3 regions of the Rhodococcus sp. Z13_19A genome follow, and region 2 is predicted to be linked to each of the others. Evidence: riboswitches for the same ligand, from Rfam matches in the RefSeq annotation. Region 2 holds a riboswitch; each other region holds the start of a gene.
The links. A riboswitch is a leader RNA that binds a small molecule or an ion and turns the genes downstream of it on or off. The one in region 2 is predicted to bind S-adenosylmethionine.
Positions count from the first base shown of each region.

Region 1: linked by a shared signal. The riboswitch ahead of AC3YNX_RS15895 (cysteine dioxygenase) and the one ahead of AC3YNX_RS00840 (bifunctional o-acetylhomoserine/o-acetylserine sulfhydrylase) in region 2 are both predicted to bind S-adenosylmethionine.
Region 3: linked by a shared signal. The riboswitch ahead of AC3YNX_RS15690 (hypothetical protein) and the one ahead of AC3YNX_RS00840 (bifunctional o-acetylhomoserine/o-acetylserine sulfhydrylase) in region 2 are both predicted to bind S-adenosylmethionine.

Region 1 is NZ_JBYUNN010000004.1:196,475-201,861, forward strand. It holds gene AC3YNX_RS15880 (ABC transporter permease) at 1-724, shown strand, start outside; gene AC3YNX_RS15885 (isochorismatase family protein) at 744-1,331, opposite strand; gene AC3YNX_RS15890 (matrixin family metalloprotease) at 1,479-2,381, shown strand; gene AC3YNX_RS15895 (cysteine dioxygenase) at 2,767-3,276, opposite strand; SAM riboswitch class IV at 3,335-3,446, opposite strand; gene AC3YNX_RS15900 (GAF and ANTAR domain-containing protein) at 3,525-4,304, opposite strand; gene thpD (ectoine hydroxylase) at 4,495-5,387, opposite strand, start outside.
Region 2 is NZ_JBYUNN010000001.1:167,834-173,220, forward strand. It holds gene AC3YNX_RS00830 (NADP-dependent isocitrate dehydrogenase) at 1-515, opposite strand, end outside; gene AC3YNX_RS00835 (malate dehydrogenase) at 783-1,775, shown strand; SAM riboswitch class IV at 1,835-1,952, shown strand; gene AC3YNX_RS00840 (bifunctional o-acetylhomoserine/o-acetylserine sulfhydrylase) at 2,104-3,414, shown strand; gene metX (homoserine O-acetyltransferase MetX) at 3,495-4,568, shown strand; gene AC3YNX_RS00850 (DUF3017 domain-containing protein) at 4,581-4,865, opposite strand; gene AC3YNX_RS00855 (bifunctional methylenetetrahydrofolate dehydrogenase/methenyltetrahydrofolate cyclohydrolase) at 4,865-5,387, opposite strand, start outside.
Region 3 is NZ_JBYUNN010000004.1:152,363-157,749, reverse strand. It holds gene AC3YNX_RS15700 (NADPH-dependent F420 reductase) at 1-557, opposite strand, end outside; gene AC3YNX_RS15695 (acyltransferase family protein) at 614-1,888, opposite strand; SAM riboswitch class IV at 2,057-2,168, shown strand; gene AC3YNX_RS15690 (hypothetical protein) at 2,173-2,604, shown strand; gene AC3YNX_RS15685 (Na+/H+ antiporter) at 2,613-4,286, opposite strand; gene AC3YNX_RS15680 (aldo/keto reductase) at 4,303-5,145, opposite strand; gene AC3YNX_RS15675 (hypothetical protein) at 5,340-5,387, opposite strand, start outside.

The sequences.
Region 1 (5,387 bases), on a different contig from region 2:
CACGGTGGTCGCCGGCAGCACGTCGCTGGTGCGCGAGTTCGCCCCGCAGCACGTCGTGCCGGCGCTGGTGGAGCTGTTCGACCGCGGGGTGCTGCTGCCCGACGTCGGGGTCAGCGTGTGGCGGCTGCTCGTCGGCCTGCTCGTCGCCACGGTGATCGGCATCCCGCTGGGCCTGCTGATCGGGCTCAACGTCCGCTTCGAGCGCGCCTCGATGCCCGTGGTGCAGTTCCTGCGGATGATCTCGCCGCTGTCCTGGGCGCCCATCGCGGTGGCCCTGTTCGGCATCGGCCACCAACCGGTGTTCTTCCTCATTGCCGCCGCTGCGGTGTGGCCGATCGTCATCAACACCGCCGCAGGCGTGCGCGCCGTGGACCCCGGGCACCTGCTGGTGGCCCGCTCGCTGGGCGCCACTCGGTGGGAGCAGCTCACCGCCGTGGTGCTGCCGGCGATCCGCGACCACGTGCGCACCGGGCTGCGGGTGGGCCTGGGCATCGCCTGGATCGTGCTGGTGCCGGCGGAGATGCTGGGGGTGCGCTCCGGGCTGGGCTACCAGATCCTCAACGCCCGCGACCAGCTCGCCTACGACCAGGTGATGGCCGTGATCGTGGTGATCGGCGTGCTCGGCTTCGTGCTCGACTGGGCGGCCCGGCGGCTGCTGGACACCAGCCGCCGCAGCACCACCACCACAGCCGCCGCGCAGCAGGGAGTGCTCACCGGAGCCTGACCCTGAGCCGGTGCTGCCGTCAGCTGGCGAACGCCGCGGCGCTGGTGGTGAGCGCGGCCCCGGCAGCCTGCATCTCGGTGCGCGCGGCCGCCCCCAGCTCGGCGGTCACCGGCACCGTCAGGTCGCGCAGCAGCCGGACGCCGAAGCCGTGGCCCAGCGCGTCGAGCACGGTGGCCCGCACGCAGTGGCTCTCGGCGATGCCCAGCACGTCCAGGTCGGTGACGCCGGCCGCGCGCAGCACCTGCAGCGCTGGTCGCCCGTCCGGGTCGGCGCCGTCGAAGAGGGAGTACGCCGCCTCGTGCGCACCCTTGCGCACCCGCACGTCGATGGCGGTGTCGGCCAGCGCGGGGTGCAGCTCGGCGTTGGCGGTGCCGGCCAGGCCGTGCGGGGGCCAGGTGTCGACGAAGTCGGGCTCGGTGGAGAAGTGGTGGCCGGGATCGACGTGGTAGTCCTGGCTGGACACCACCAGGTGGTAGCGGTCGCCGTGCTCGGCGAGGAACTGCGCGCTGCGGACGCAGACGTCGTTGCCGCCGTCCACCGCCAGCTCCCCGCCCTCGCAGAACGTCGGCTGAGCGTCCACGACGAGGCAGGCCCGGACGGTGCTCATTGGTCGTCTCCTCGTGCTCAGGGCCAGTGCCGCCCACCCTAGGTCGCCCGGGCCGCGGTGTCGGCTCAGCACCGTCGCTCGGTGGCCGATGGGGGAGGTGGCGGTGCGCCCGGAGCAGGGCGGCCGAGACAGCTACGGAGACCCCACATGACGCTGACCGTTCCTCGCCTCCGCGGGCTCGCGCTGGCCGGTGCCACCACGGCGCTGCTGATGGCCTCCGGTGCCGCGGTGGCCTCGTCGGCACCCGCGCCCGTGGCGCCGGACCCGGCGCCGGTCACCACCACCGGGGCCGCCTCGGTCAGCTACGACGGCTACGCGCTGCACCACAACCCGGACGGGTCGGTGATCCGCTGGAACCCCTGCGAGCCGATCCCGTACCAGGTCAACCCGCGCAACGGCGGTCCCACGGCCGAGGCTGACGTGGCGGCGGCCGTGGACATCGTGCGCCGGGAGTCCGGGCTGAACCTGGTGTACACCGGCACCACCGACGTGGTTCCGCAGCGCGGCCACGGCTTCGACGGCACGCCGGCCCACCCCAGGACCCCGCTGGTGATCGCCTGGGCGGCGCCGGGGACGGGTCCGGGCACGTCCAGCCTGCTCAACGGCATGGGCGGCGCCGCGGGCGTCGGCGGCGTCACCACCTGGTCGTACACCCCGCCGGGTGCCGCGCAGGCGACCCCGTGGCAGGTGGTGTCCGGGTTCGTGGTGCTCGACAGCCGCACGTACCCGCAGCTGGCACCCGGGTTCGGGCCGGCCGCGTCGTCCACCCGGGGCCGGCTGGTGCTGCACGAGCTGGGCCACGCCATCGGCCTGGACCACACCAGCACGCCGGGCCAGGTGATGAACCCGACCGTGAGCGGTGCCGCCACCCCAGGGTTCGCCGCGGGCGACCGCAAGGGCCTGGAGCGGGTGGGCCGGGCCGCGGGCGGACTGGACGGCGCGCCCTGCGCGGGCGAGCCGGCACCGCCGGTGGTGGCCCCCGCGCCGTCGAACCCGTGGCTGGACTTCTGGAGCTGGCTGGTGGCGTTGTTCCTCAGCTTCTTCCGCTGACCGGGTGCTGCTGACCGGGTGTTGCTGCTGGCGGGGGCTGAGCAGCAGCACCTGGTAGCGGTTAGCGACGGTCTGCGGCGCGCTTGGTGGTACTTGCAGACGGCCCATCCACGGCGCGGAGGGCCTTGACAGTGCGGCGCACGCGGCGCGGGGTGCTGGCCCGGCGCTGCAACCCGGCCGAGGCCGAGGTGCGCCAGCCGCTGCAGTACCGCATCGTCGCGCTCACCCAGGGACCGCCGCGTCCTGACGAGGTGCTCATCGCCGGTCCTCCTCACCACCCCGAGCGGGGTATGAGCTCAAGAATGCCCTGTTCAGGGCGGTGCAGCGGCCATTGATCGCCGGGATGTGACCGGTTGCACCCCGGGGTGCGGCCCACCGACAGGTCTCAGGCGTCAACCTCCGGCTCGTCGGTGAGCACCGTGCGGTCGGCGACGGGCAGCCCGTCCTCCAGCCGGTAGAACGTCATCTCGGTGAGCCGGGGGGAGTAGGCGTGGATGCTCACCGCCGGTTCGTCCCGCTCGTTGCGCACGTCGTGGATCACGCCGGTGGTGACGGTGCGCAGCCCGCCCACCCCCAGCCGGTCGGCGTGCAGCCCACCGCGGCCGTCCGGGCGAACCTCGGTGATGGTGCCCTGCACCACGGTCAGCGCGGCGCTGGCCAGCCCGTGGCTGTGCAGGTCGGTGCTCTGCGTCCTGGTCCAGGTGAGCAGCCAGACGTCCACCCCGGCCGGTGACTCCAGCCGGGACCAGCAGCGCTCCCGGGTGGAGAAGCGCACCTGGTCGTGCCACCGGTGTGGCTGGGCGGCGATGCCCCGCACCAGGGTGGCCAGGCGCAGCGTGGTGGGGGTCTCGGTCGCCGCCGCAGCGGCGGGGCGGGGCAGCAGGGTGGTGGTCACGGCGTTCTCGTTCCGCTCAGGGACCCCAGAGAGCCCGAGGCAGCGTGCGTCACTCGGGGGTCCGCGCTTGCTCCGACACCTCGCCGGAGCCTGGTCCTCACCCGGGGCACCCCACCGCGGAGGAGGGTTGCCGGCCAGCGAGCCGGGGCTTGACGCTGGCACTCATGACCTGCCACCAATAGTCGACCGGACCGGTCAACTTTGTCAAGCGGTTTCCGCCGGGCCCGCAGCGCAGAGGTCCAGGCGGGCTAGGACGACTGGTAGGCCTGGGCGACGAGCGCGGTCGCCACGTCGCGGAGCTTGCGGTTGGCATCCTGGGAGACCTTGGACAGCAGCCGGAAGGCCTCGTCGGGGCTGCACCGGCGCTCGCCCATGATGATGCCCTTGGCCTGCTCGATCACCGCGCGGGACTCCATGGCCGCCTGCATCTGCTCGGCCAGGTTCGTGGTGGCCGTGTAGAGGCTGGCGTTGCGCACGGCCACCGCGGCGTAGCCGGCGAAGTGCTCGGCCAGCTCGCGGCTGTGCTCGTCGAAGGCGCCGACCACCCGGGCGTAGATGTTCAGCGCGCCCACCGTCGTGTCCTGCACGGGCAGCGGTACCGACAGCGAGCTCAGCCCGCCGTTGCGCGCGGCGAAGGGGGTGTACTCAGGCCACCGCTGCTCTGCCTGCATGTCCGGGATGTGCAGCGTCTCTCCGGTGGTGGCCGCCTGCAGGCACGGACCCTGCCCCGTGGAGTACTGCCGCTCGTCCAGCGTGCACGCGAGCTCGCCCGTCGCGGCCGGTGTGGTGGGGTCCGACCCGTCCACCATGGTCACCGACACCTCGTCGGCGCCGGGAATCTCCTGCCGGGCCAGCTGGACCACCTGGGCGAACACCTCGTCGAGCGGCTTCTCGCCCACCACGATCCGGGTGAGCTCGTGGATCGCGGCGATGAGCTCGCGCGCGGGGCCCGGGCGGGGCACCCCCGCAGCGCCAGCCTGGTTCACGCTCGGTGCTGGACGCCCAGCGGCGCTGGGTGTGTCACTCATGGTTGTGCTCCCGTTTGCGGCCGCACAGGCGGCCATCCACGAGGATGCAGCGGGCGCGCGGCCACGGAACACCCTCAGCGACAAGGGTGGCCCGACGGCTGGACCGCGCCGGGCCCGCACAGGGCCAGACAGGTGAAACTTTAAGCGATGGTGCACGTGCTGGTCGACGAGGGTGCGGCTGGGAACCGCCTCACCCCCGCGCGGCGATGTGCTCCGGCCGTGGGGCCGGCGCGGCGAACGGCTCCACCAGGCGGTTCTGCACGCTGTTGAACACGACGAACAGGTTGGACCGCGCGTACGGGGTGATGTTGTTCGCCGAGCCGTGCATGCAATTGGAGTCGAACATCGTGGCCGAGCCCGCAGCGCCGGTGAGCAGGTTGATGCCGCCGGCCGCGGTGAGGGTGGCGAGGCTGGCGTCGTCGGGGGTGCCGACCTGGCGGCCCTGCTCGCGCAGCGAGGTGGTGAAGTGCTCCTCGGGTGTCTCGCCCACGCACGGCACGAACGTTCGGTGCGATCCCGGGATGATCATCAGGCAGCCGTTGTGCGGGAAGTTCTCCGTCAGCGCGATGGAGATGCTCGCGGCTCGCGGGGCGGGCATGCCGTCCTCGGCGTGCCAGGTCTCGAAGTCGGAGTGCCAGTAGAAGCCGCCACCGCCGTAGCCGGGCTTGTAGTTGATGCGGCTCTGGTGGACGTACACGTCGGAGCCCAGCACCTGGCGCGCCCGGCCGATCACGCGCTCGTCGGCGACCAGCGCCGCCACCGCCTGGCTCGTCCGGTGCACCTCGAACACCGAGCGCACCTCCTGGGAGGACTTCTCGATGACGGTGCGGCGGTCCTCCCGCACGGCGGGGTCGGCCGCGAACCGGACGAGCTCGGCCGCGAGGTCGGCCACCTCCTGCGGGCCGAGCAGCGCCGGGACCGCGCTGAAGCCGGTGCGGTCGTAGTCAGCCAGCCCGTCGGCGGAGAACGGGCCGGGTGCGGAGAGCCCGCCCCACACCGCGGGATCGGTCCGGACCAGCAGCTCCGGGCGCGCCGCGGTGCGGGTGGGGTAGCGGTCGAGCACGGGTTCCGAGCCAGCGGTGA
Region 2 (5,387 bases):
ATCTGCACCACCTCGTGCTCGATCGGCTCGGAGCCGTCGGAGGGGGTGTAGGTGATGGTGACGGTGCCGGGCCCGGGGACCTTGAAGTTGGTCGACTTGTACTGGTCGCCGTGGGCGTGGCGGCCGATGATGATCGGCTTGGTCCAGCCCGGGACCAGGCGCGGCACGTTGCTGCAGATGATCGGCTCACGGAAGACCACGCCGCCGAGGATGTTGCGGATGGTGCCGTTGGGCGAGACCCACATCTTCTTCAGGCCGAACTCCTCCACCCGCGCCTCGTCGGGGGTGATGGTGGCGCACTTGACGCCGACGCCGTGCTTCTTGATGGCGTTGGCCGCGTCCACGGTCACCTGGTCGTCCGTGGCGTCCCGGTGCTCGATGCCCAGGTCGTAGTACTCCAGGTCGATGTCCAGGTACGGGTGGATCAGCTTGTCCTTGATGAACTGCCAGATGATGCGGGTCATCTCGTCGCCGTCGAGCTCGACGACGGTGCCCTGAACCTTGATCTTGCTCATGCGGTGGGTCTCTCCTCTCGCTCCTCGCCGGGCCTCACGCACCTGTGCGATTGACGTGACCCAAGCAAGACGAGCGTACTGGTACGGGGGCTGACACGGTCCGTGAGCCTCAGCAGGCACGCTACTGCGCCGGCCCTGCTCAGGCAGCGCGACCCTGGTGGTCACGATCACCGTTGGTCCTCCGCAGTTGCTAGCGTCGAGCCCTGCCCGCCATCGGTGTGCCAGAGCGTTCCTCGCCCTCGGCGCTGAACTCGTGAGGAGCCAGTCGTGAGCAACACCCCCGTGAAGGTGGCCGTCACCGGTGCCGCCGGCCAGATCGGCTACCAGCTGCTCTTCCGCATCGCCAGCGGGGCCATGCTCGGCCCGGACACCCCTGTGGCACTGCGCCTGCTGGAGATCCCCGACGCCGTGGGCGCCGCCGAGGGCGTGGCCATGGAGCTGGAGGACTGCGCCTTCCCGCTGCTGCGCGGCGTGGACATCTCCGACGACGCCAACGAGTCCTTCGCCGGGGTCAACGTGGCCATGCTGGTGGGCTCGCGCCCGCGCACCAAGGGCATGGAGCGCGGCGACCTGCTCTCCGCCAACGGCGCCATCTTCACCAAGCAGGGCCGCGCGCTCAACGACAACGCCGCCGACGACCTGCGGGTGCTGGTGATCGGCAACCCCGCCAACACCAACGCCCTCATCGCGATGAGCAACGCCCCGGACGTGCCGGACGAGCGGTTCACCGCGATGACCCGGCTGGACCACAACCGGGCCATCGCCCAGCTGGCCAAGAAGACCGGCGTCCCGGTGCTGGACATCGCCAAGATGTCCATCTGGGGCAACCACTCCGCCACCCAGTACCCCGACCTGTTCCACGCCGAGGTGGACGGCAAGATCGCCGCCGATGTGGTCAACGACCAGCAGTGGCTGGAGAGCGACTTCCTGCCCACCGTGCAGAAGCGCGGCGCGGCCATCATCGAGGCCCGCGGGTCGTCCTCGGCCGCCTCGGCCGCCTCGGCCGGCATCGACCACGTGCACGACTGGGTGCACGGCACCCAGGCCGGCGACTGGGTGTCCATGGCGGTGCCCTCCGACGGCTCCTACGGCGTCCCGGAGGGGCTCATCTCGTCCTTCCCGGTGACCTGCTCGGGCGGGCGCTACGAGATCGTCCAGGGCCTGGAGATCGACAACTTCTCCCGCGGCAAGATCGACGCCTCCGTCGCCGAGCTCACCGAGGAGCGCGACACCGTCCGCGAGCAGGGCCTGCTGGGCTGAGCCCCGCCCACCCCACACCTGTTACGCGCGAGACGACGGCTCCGCTAACATCTCTGCCAGGTCATGAGTGCCAGCGCGTAGCCCCGGCTTGCTGGACGGCAACCCTCCATCCGCGGTGGGGTGCCCCGGGTGATGACCGGGTCGATCGGAGCAACGTCCGGTCGTCAAGCGCGGGCCCGTCGCACGACTGGCCCCCCGTCTGTCGGAGGTCTCGCCATGTGTAGCGACTGTTGACCACCCAGGAGATCGCCCGCGGCCCGCTGGCCGCGCTTCCCTTCCCCCACCGGGCGTGGACGACGCCCGCACCTTCTTGGAGCTGACTGACCCGATGAGCGACCCCACGACTTCCGATCCCGCTGCTTCCTGGAGCTTCGAGACCAAGCAGATCCACGCGGGCCAGGCCCCCGACCCCACCACCGGAGCCGTCGCGCTGCCGATCTACCAGACCACCGCCTACGCCTTCCGCGACACCGACCACGCGGCGGCGCTGTTCGCCCTGGCCGAGCCGGGCAACATCTACAGCCGCATCATGAACCCCACCAACGACGTGGTGGAGCAGCGGCTGGCCGCCCTCGAGGGCGGTGTGGCCGCGCTGCTGGTGGCCTCCGGCCAGGCCGCCACCACCTACGCGCTGCTCAACGTCGCCGAGTCCGGTGACCACGTGGTGGCCAGCCCGAGCCTCTACGGCGGCACCTACAACCTGTTCACCCAGACGCTGCCCAAGCTCGGCGTGCAGGTGTCCTTCGTCAGCGACCCGGACGACCTCGAGGAGTGGCGGGCCGCCATCCAGCCCAACACCAAGGCGCTCTTCGGCGAGACCATCGCCAACCCGCGCAACGACGTCCTCGACGTCCCCGGCGTGGCCGAGGTCGCCCACGCCGCGGGCATCCCGCTGATCGTGGACAACACCGTCGCCACCCCGTTCCTGATCCAGCCGCTGGCCCTGGGCGCCGACGTGGTGGTGCACTCGGCCACCAAGTACCTGGGCGGCACCGGCACCACCATCGCCGGCGCGGTCGTGGACGGCGGCACGTTCGACTGGACCAGCGGCCGCTTCCCCGGCTTCACCACCCCCGACCCCAGCTACAACGGCGTGGTCTTCGCCGACCTGGGCGCCCCGGCCTACGCGCTGAAGATGCGCGTGCAGCTGCTCCGCGACATGGGTGCAGCGCTGTCGCCGTTCAACGCCTGGCTGATCAACCAGGGCCTGCAGACGCTGAGCCTGCGCATGGAGCGGCACGTGGCCAACGCCCAGCAGGTGGCCGAGTTCCTCTCCGCCCGCGAGGACGTGGAGTCGGTGGCCTACGCCGGCCTGCCCAGCTCACCGTGGTTCGACCGTGCCCAGAAGCTGCTGCCCAAGGGTGCCGGCGCGGTGCTGGCCTTCGAGATCGCCGGTGGCGTGGAGGCGGGCAAGCGCTTCGTCAACGCGCTGCAGCTGCACAGCCACGTGGCCAACATCGGCGACGTCCGCTCGCTGGTCATCCACCCGGCCTCCACCACGCACGCCCAGCTCTCCCCGGAGGAGCAGCTCTCCGCAGGCGTCACGCCGGGCCTGGTGCGCCTGGCGGTCGGCATCGAAGGTATCGAGGACATCCTGGGTGACCTGCGGACCGGGTTCGAAGCAGCAGCACAGGCGTGAGCTTGCTGCACGACGAGCACCCGTCGGCCTCCCGTCCGGCCGGTGCCACCCTTGCCGGGGCGCTTCGTCCGGACGGGGCGCTGACGACGGTCGACCTCGGCCCGCTGACGCTGGAGAGCGGCGTCGAGCTGGCCGAGGTGACCGTGGCCCTGCAGAGCTGGGGCACCCTGAACGCCACCGCCAGCAACGCCGTGCTGGTGCTGCACGCCCTCACCGGTGACTCCCACGTCACCGGCCCGGTCAGCCCGGAGCACCCCTCCCCCGGCTGGTGGAGCGGGTTGGTCGGCCCCGGCGCGGCGCTGGACACCGACGAGTGGTGCGTCATCGCCCCCAACGTGCTGGGCGGCTGCCGGGGCACCACCGGACCGTCCTCCCTCGCACCGGACGGCACGGCGTGGGGCTCGCGCTTCCCCGCCATCACCATCCGCGACCAGGTGGCCATGGAGGCTGCCCTGGCCGACCGGCTGGGCGTCCCCCGCTTCGCCGCGGTGATGGGTGGCTCCATGGGGGGGATGCGCGCCCTGGAGTGGGTGGTGGGCCACCCCGACCGAGTGGGCGCGGCGCTGGTGCTGGCCACCGGGGCACGGGCCACCGCCGACCAGATCGGCACCCAGTCCGCCCAGATCCTGGCCATCACCTCCGACCCGGACTGGCAGGGCGGGGACTACCACGGCACCGGCCGCAGCCCGCGCACCGGTCTGGGCCTGGCCCGGCGCATCGCGCACCTCAGCTACCGCGCCGAGCACGAGCTGGACAGCCGCTTCGCCAACCTGCCCCAGGAGGGGGAGGACCCCGCCGAGGGTGGGCGCTACGCGGTGCAGAGCTACCTCGACCACCAGGCCGCCAAGCTGGTGCAGCGCTTCGACGCCGGCAGCTACGTGCGGCTGACCGACTCGATGAACTCCTACGACGTGGGTCGCGGCCGGGGTGGGGTGGCCGCGGCGCTGCGGGGCGTGCGCCGACCGGTGGTGGTCGGCGGCATCGACTCCGACCGGCTCTACCCGCTGCGGCTGCAGGCCGAGCTGGCCGAGGGGCTGCCCACCTGCGACCGGCTGCGGGTGATCACCTCGGAGTTCGGCCACGACGGGTTCCTGCTGGAGGCCGATGCGGTCAGCGAGCTCATCCAGGAGACCCTGGCGCGCTCCGCGGACTAGCCCTGGGCGGCGCTAGACCGTGCCCAGCGCATCGATCGAGCCGGCCAGGGCGAGCACGGCCACGCCGAACGCCGCGTAGGTGAGCACGTCCACCGGGCGCTGGCGCACCGCCAGCAGGCCCACCTGGTCGTCGCGCAGCACGGCCCGCAGCGCGGCGCCCACCAGCATGGCCGCACCCAGCACGATGGCGCCGCGGCGCCAGCGGTCGGTGAGCACGAACCCGCCGGCGACCAGCACCATCAGCACCACGGTCACGAACGGCCAGTGCAGGGTGCGCAGCCGCGCCGCGAGCGCCATCAGCCGCGCTGCGAGGCCAGGATCGCCTCGGCCCGCTCGACCACGTTGACCAGCAGCATGGCGCGGGTCATCAGGCCCACGCCGCCGGGGTTGGGCGAGAGGAAGCCGGCGACCTCGGCCACGTCCTTGGCGACGTCACCCACCAGGCCGGCCTCGGTGCGGGTGACCCCCACGTCCAGCACGGCCGCGCCGGGGCGGACCATGTCCGCGGTGACCAGCCCGGGCACCCCGGCGGCCGCCACCACGATGTCGGCACGGGAGACCTCTGCGGCCAGGTCGCGGGTTCCGGTGTGGCACAGGGTGACGGTGGCGTTCTCGGTGCGCCGGGTGAGCAGCAGCCCCAGCGGACGGCCGACGGTGATGCCGCGCCCGACCACCACCACCTTGGCGCCGTCGATCGGCACGTCGTAGCGGCGCAGCAGCGCCACGATGCCGCGCGGGGTGCACGGCAGCGGGGCGGGCTCGCCGAGCACCAGCCGGCCCAGGTTCACCGGGTGCAGGCCGTCGGCGTCCTTGAGCGGG
Region 3 (5,387 bases), on a different contig from region 2:
TAGCGCCAGCCCTCGGCGAGCGGGCCGGCGTCCAGGGCGTCGTAGCCCAGCTGGTCGAGCAGCTCGGTGACGGTCTGCTTGGCCCCGGCGTCATCGCCGGCGATGGCCAGCGCGCTGCGCCCGGGGTTGCCGGCGGGGCGGGCCAACGTGCCGATGAAGTCGAAGTAGATGTTGTTGAACGCTTTGACCACCTGTGAGTCGGGCAGGTGCGCCTGGAGCAGCTCGGAGACGGTGGTGGACTCGTCGTCCAGCTCAGCGATCTGCCCGTCCCGCTGCGGGTAGTAGTTGTTGGTGTCGATGACGACCTTGCCGCGCAGCGGCTCCACCGGCACCTGCTGGTAGCTCTTGAGCGGGACGGTGACCACCACGAGGTCGCCGGCCGCGGCGGCCTCCTCCGGGGTGGCCGCGCAGGCCCCGGGGCCGAAGGTGCCGACCAGGTCCTGCAGCGTCTCCGGGCCGCGACTGTTGCTGAGCACCACGTCGTAGCCGCGCGTGAGAGCCAGTCGCGCGAGGTTGCTGCCGATGTTGCCGCTGCCGATGAAACCGATGGTCGTCATGGTGCGGACAACTCGGCGCGGAGAACAGGTATTCCCCGCTCAGGCCGGTGGGAAGGTCAGCGCCAGACCATGGCGTACCCACCAGCGAGCAGCACACAGCCCACGACGAAGGTGCTCACCCGGCCGGTGAGTGCTCGGGTCGCCACGCCGGTGCTGGCGTCTCGCCAGTAGCGGTGACCGCGGCCCGGCCCACGATCCTTCACTGCGAGAACACGCTTCTCCACGAGGTGCCAGCTCGCGGCAGCGCACCCGGCGGCGACCGCGAGGGTCAGCAGCGAGAAGGGCAGGTAGCCCCACCGGTGCACGCCGAGGTAGGCCAACACCTGCGCGACGACGAACCCGTAGAGATAGATGCCGTAGGAGTAGTCGTTCGTTGCACCCACCTTGCGGAGCGCAGCGGGAAGGCGTGCCGCGAGCCACATCAGGAAGTAGGCCAGGGCGGGGTAGCCGAGCAGACCGAACCAGCCCAGAAGCACGGTGAGCACCACCGTCGCTCCACAGACCGCGGCCAGACGGTCGTCGAGCGGGATGCGCTTGGAGTACAGCGCGAGACAGGCGCCGTACAAGAAGATCAGCGGCAGCGTGACGTGGTAGCGGTCGCCGAAGTACGAGCCGAGCACGTGCGCGTGGGCGGGAAGCTCCGTGCGGATCACCTGCATGGCGAGGAAGACCGCGGTGAGCAGCGGCACCAGGAACTTCGCCCGGCCCAGGGCCCCGAACAGCACGAACACGCCAATGATGAGGTAACACGTCCACTCGTAGGTCAGCGTCCACACCGACCCGTTGAAGACCGACATGTGCACCGTGTCCCCGTAGGGCGTCGTCCCCGCAAAGATGTCGTAGATGCCCCACGTGTTGATGGTGAGGTCCCAGTTCGCCTTCAGGTAGGTGGCAGGGCCACCGTCAGCTCTCTGGAAGTAGCTGGCCAGGTCGTGGCCATCTCGAATCCAGATCAGCGGGCCCACGACCAGTGCGCTGACCAGCAGCACACCCCAGAAGGCCGGCAAGATGCGCAGCGCCCGGTGCCAGAGGTACCGCACGATGTCGCTTCCGGCACCGCTCTTGGTGATCAGGTAGCCACTGATGGCGAAGAACCCGAGCACGGCCATGGCGCCGAGGTTGTCCTGACCGCGGCTCCACCGCAGCATCGGGTCCTCCCCCCCGCCGAGGGGGAAGGCGTGGGAGAAGATGACCAACGAGGCGAGAACCAGCCGGATGATGCCGAGCGAGTTGTCGTGTCCGCCCAAGCCCTCGCTGAGCGATGTCCGTCGTTTGCCGGACGCCAGCTCCAGCGCATCGGTCTTGACGGGACTCATCTCGGAGACTGGCACCCGGGCAGCGTAGTGCCCAGACCGTGGCGCCCGAATGACCAGTTGGGCACCGCCACTCGTGTCGCCGACAGCGACCTCTCCAGCCTGGCGTGCATCGTCACGAGTCGCCACTGCGGCGAGCGTCGAGGGCGACCCGTTGTGTCGGCGATCGGCAGTACAGTCCAGCCCGTTCCCGAGTGACAGCGTCAAGCCCTGCGGCTGGCTGTCCAGCAACCCTCTCCCCCGGGGTGCTTCCGCAGGAAGAACAGGGCCGCGCACCCGGCGCGGCCAAGGATGGATCGGAGATGACGGCGATGCGCAACGTCGAGCTGCCAGGCGTGGGACCGTGCCGGACGTACCGCAGCGGACACCAGCCACACTGGATCATGGCGCGGCAGTACCGCTCGCGTGGCCGCTGGGCGACGGTGGTGGGCTTCGACGGCGACCACGTGCTCATCGAGTGCCGCGACGGCTCGCTGCTGCGGTGGTGGCACCACCACCCCTGGCGGCTGCGCGCCGCCGTGGGGACGCACGGGCCGGCCGTGAAGATCGTGCGCGCAGGCACGGTGCTGCAGTGTGCGGGGCTGTGGTTCCCCTGCAGCAGCGACGGCCCCACGCCGTGCCTGCTGGAGCCACCCGGCGCCACCGAGCCGGTGTCGGCGCTGGTTGATCCCGGCGCGACCGAGCTGCAGCTCGTCACCCTCGACGGCGTCGCGGTCACACGCTGGTGGGCCTGAGCCAACCGCTAGTCGGGAGGGTCGACACCGGCCAGGCGCAGCTCCTCGATGTCGAGCCGCGCCTGCACCCGGCGCGCCACGGTGTCGTCGATGACGCCGTCGCGGCGCAGCTGGTTCAGCACCTCCCGCTTGCGCTCCATCAGCGCGAGCCGCAGCCGCGTGTACTCCTCGTTGTGGGTGCGTGGCGCGTCGCGGGCGACGGCGAGCGCGGCCACGGCGTCGGCACTGTTGGGCGACTCCTGGGCGGACGCCTCGAACACCTCGCTGTCGCGGTCCGCCTGCTCCGCGGGCACCGGAGTCGTGGCGTCGACCAGGCGCAGGTGCTCCTCGTAGTCGCGGATCAGTCGCACCCGCACCTCCTCGCTGGTGCCGTGCTCGTCGGCCAGGGCGGGCAGGGCGGCCACGGCGGTGGTGGTGATCGCGTGCTCGGCCAGCCGCAGCTCGGCAGCATGGGTGGCATCCTCCGGCAGGTGGGCCCACCGCACCACCGCGGGCAGCGCGGGACCCTGCACCAGCAGCGTGAGGAGCACGACCCCGGCCGCGACCAGGGTGATCTCGTCGCGGGCCGGCAGCGGTTGCCCGTTGTCCAAGGTCGCGGGCACCGACAGCGCCAGGGCGAGCGAGACCGCTCCGCGGAACCCGGCGACCGCGCTCACCACCCGGGCACGGTGGGTCATCCGCCGCGCGCGCTGGGAGGGCCGGCGGTCGAGCAGCCGGATCAGCAGGACAGTGGAGGTCTGGAAGAGGAAGCGGACGAGGATCAGCCCCAGCCAGACGGCGACCATGGTGACCAGCAGCCGCGCCACGTCGCCCGCCTCCAGCTGGTGGGCCACGGCCTGCACCTCCAGGCCGATGAGCACGAAGAGCGCGCCGTTGAGCACGTAGGACCCCAGCGGCCACGCCGCCTCGGTCTGCCGACGTGAGGCCGCCGTGGTGATGCGACCCGAGTTGAACGCCAGGATGAGCCCTGCGACGACCACGGCCAGCACCCCGGAGGCCTCGATCAGCTCGGCCAGCAGGTAGGCGACGAACGGGACGAGCAGCAGCGTGAGGTTGATGGCCCGTGCCTCGCGCAGCGGCCGCATTAGCAGGTAGGCCAGGCCGGCGACCGCGGCGCCCACGGTGATGCCGCCGAGGTAGGAGAGCAGCACCCGGGCAGTGATGTCCAGCGGTGAGTAGCGCCCACCCACCGCCACCCCCACGGCGAGGGCGAAGACCACCAGGGCGGTGCCGTCGTTGGTGAGGCTCTCGGCCTTGAGCAGCATGAAGTTGCGGTGCGGCAGGGTGCGTCCCAGCCCGGCCACGGCGGTGGCGTCAGGCGGGGCGACCGCGGCGCCGAGGATGAGCGCGGCGGGCCACGGCATGCCCAGCGCGTGGGCGATACCGGCCACCGCGAACGCCGTGGCCACCACCAGCACGGTGCTGAGGAGGACGATGCCGCGCAGGTCCCGCCTGATCGAGCGCAGCGACGTCGTCAGGCTCTCCCAGAACAGGATCGCGGGCAGGAACAGCAGCAGCACCGTCTCCGGTGGGAGCTCGATCTGCCGCAGCCGCGGGACGAAGCCGAGCAGCAGCCCGAGGATCACCAGGAACAGCGGCGTGGCCAGGCGCAGCCGCGGGGCCAGCACCGCCCCGGCGAGCAACGCGGCGCCGAGCACCACGGTCACCTCGAGGCCGGACACGTCAGCGCCGCTCGGGTCAGCTGCGGCCGCCGCCGATGCGGCTGACCCACTCGGGGTCGCGGTGGTCGAAGAACGCCGAGACGCCCTTGTCCAGGGTGGCCACCTGGTCCATCTGCTCCGGGCTCAGCTCGAAGCCGAACACGTCGAAGTTCTCCACCATCCGCTCGCGCCGCACCGACTTGGGAATGACCACCACCTCGCGCTGGATGAGCCACCGCAGCACCACCTGGGCCACCGACTTGCCGGTGGCGGAGGCGATCTCGGTGAGGGTGGGGTCGGTGAAGAGGTGGTTGCGGCCCTCGGCGAAGGGTCCCCACGACTCCATCTGCACCCCGTTGGACTCCATCAGCTCCTGGTCGGGGTTGCGCTGGAAGAAGGGGTGCGTCTCGATCTGGTTGACCGCCGGCGGGATCTCGTTGTGGTTGATCAGGTCGACCAGGCGGTCGGGGTAGAAGTTGGAGACGCCGATGGCCCGGATGGCACCGTCGGCGTGCAGCCGCTCCATCGCCCGCCAGGAGCTGTAGTAGTCGCCGTAGGGCTGGTGGATGAGGTAGAGGTCGAGGTAGTCCAGGCCGAGCTTGGTCCGGGACTCCTCGAACAGCTGCGTGGCGTAGTCCTGCCCCTTGTCCTGCACCCACATCTTGGTGGTGACGAACAGCTGGTCGCGGGGCACGCCGCTCGTGGCGATGGCGCGTCCCACGGCCTCCTCGTTGCCGTAGGCCGCGGCCGTGTCGATGTGGCGGTAGCCGACGTCCAGCGCCGTGGCCACGACCTCCTCGGTGTCCTCGGGCGGGACCTGGTAGACGCCGAAGCCGAGGATCGGCATCTCGACACCGTCGTTCAGGATCACGGTCTCCATGGGTGGACCTCTCTGCTGGCGGGGCGTCCCTCCATGGTGGCTGGGCGACGGCCGGCCGACCACTTGCGTGCGCCGCTAGGCCGGCCAGCACACACTATGAAAGCGACCAACGGCAACCTGTGGTTACCTCGGTCGAAACAGCCCTGCCAGCGCTAGGTCAAGCTGGCCGCAGCCAAGACAACAGATATGGGGCCTCAGCCGACATATTCCCGGGTAAGGGCAGCTCGCTGCTCTGACCATGC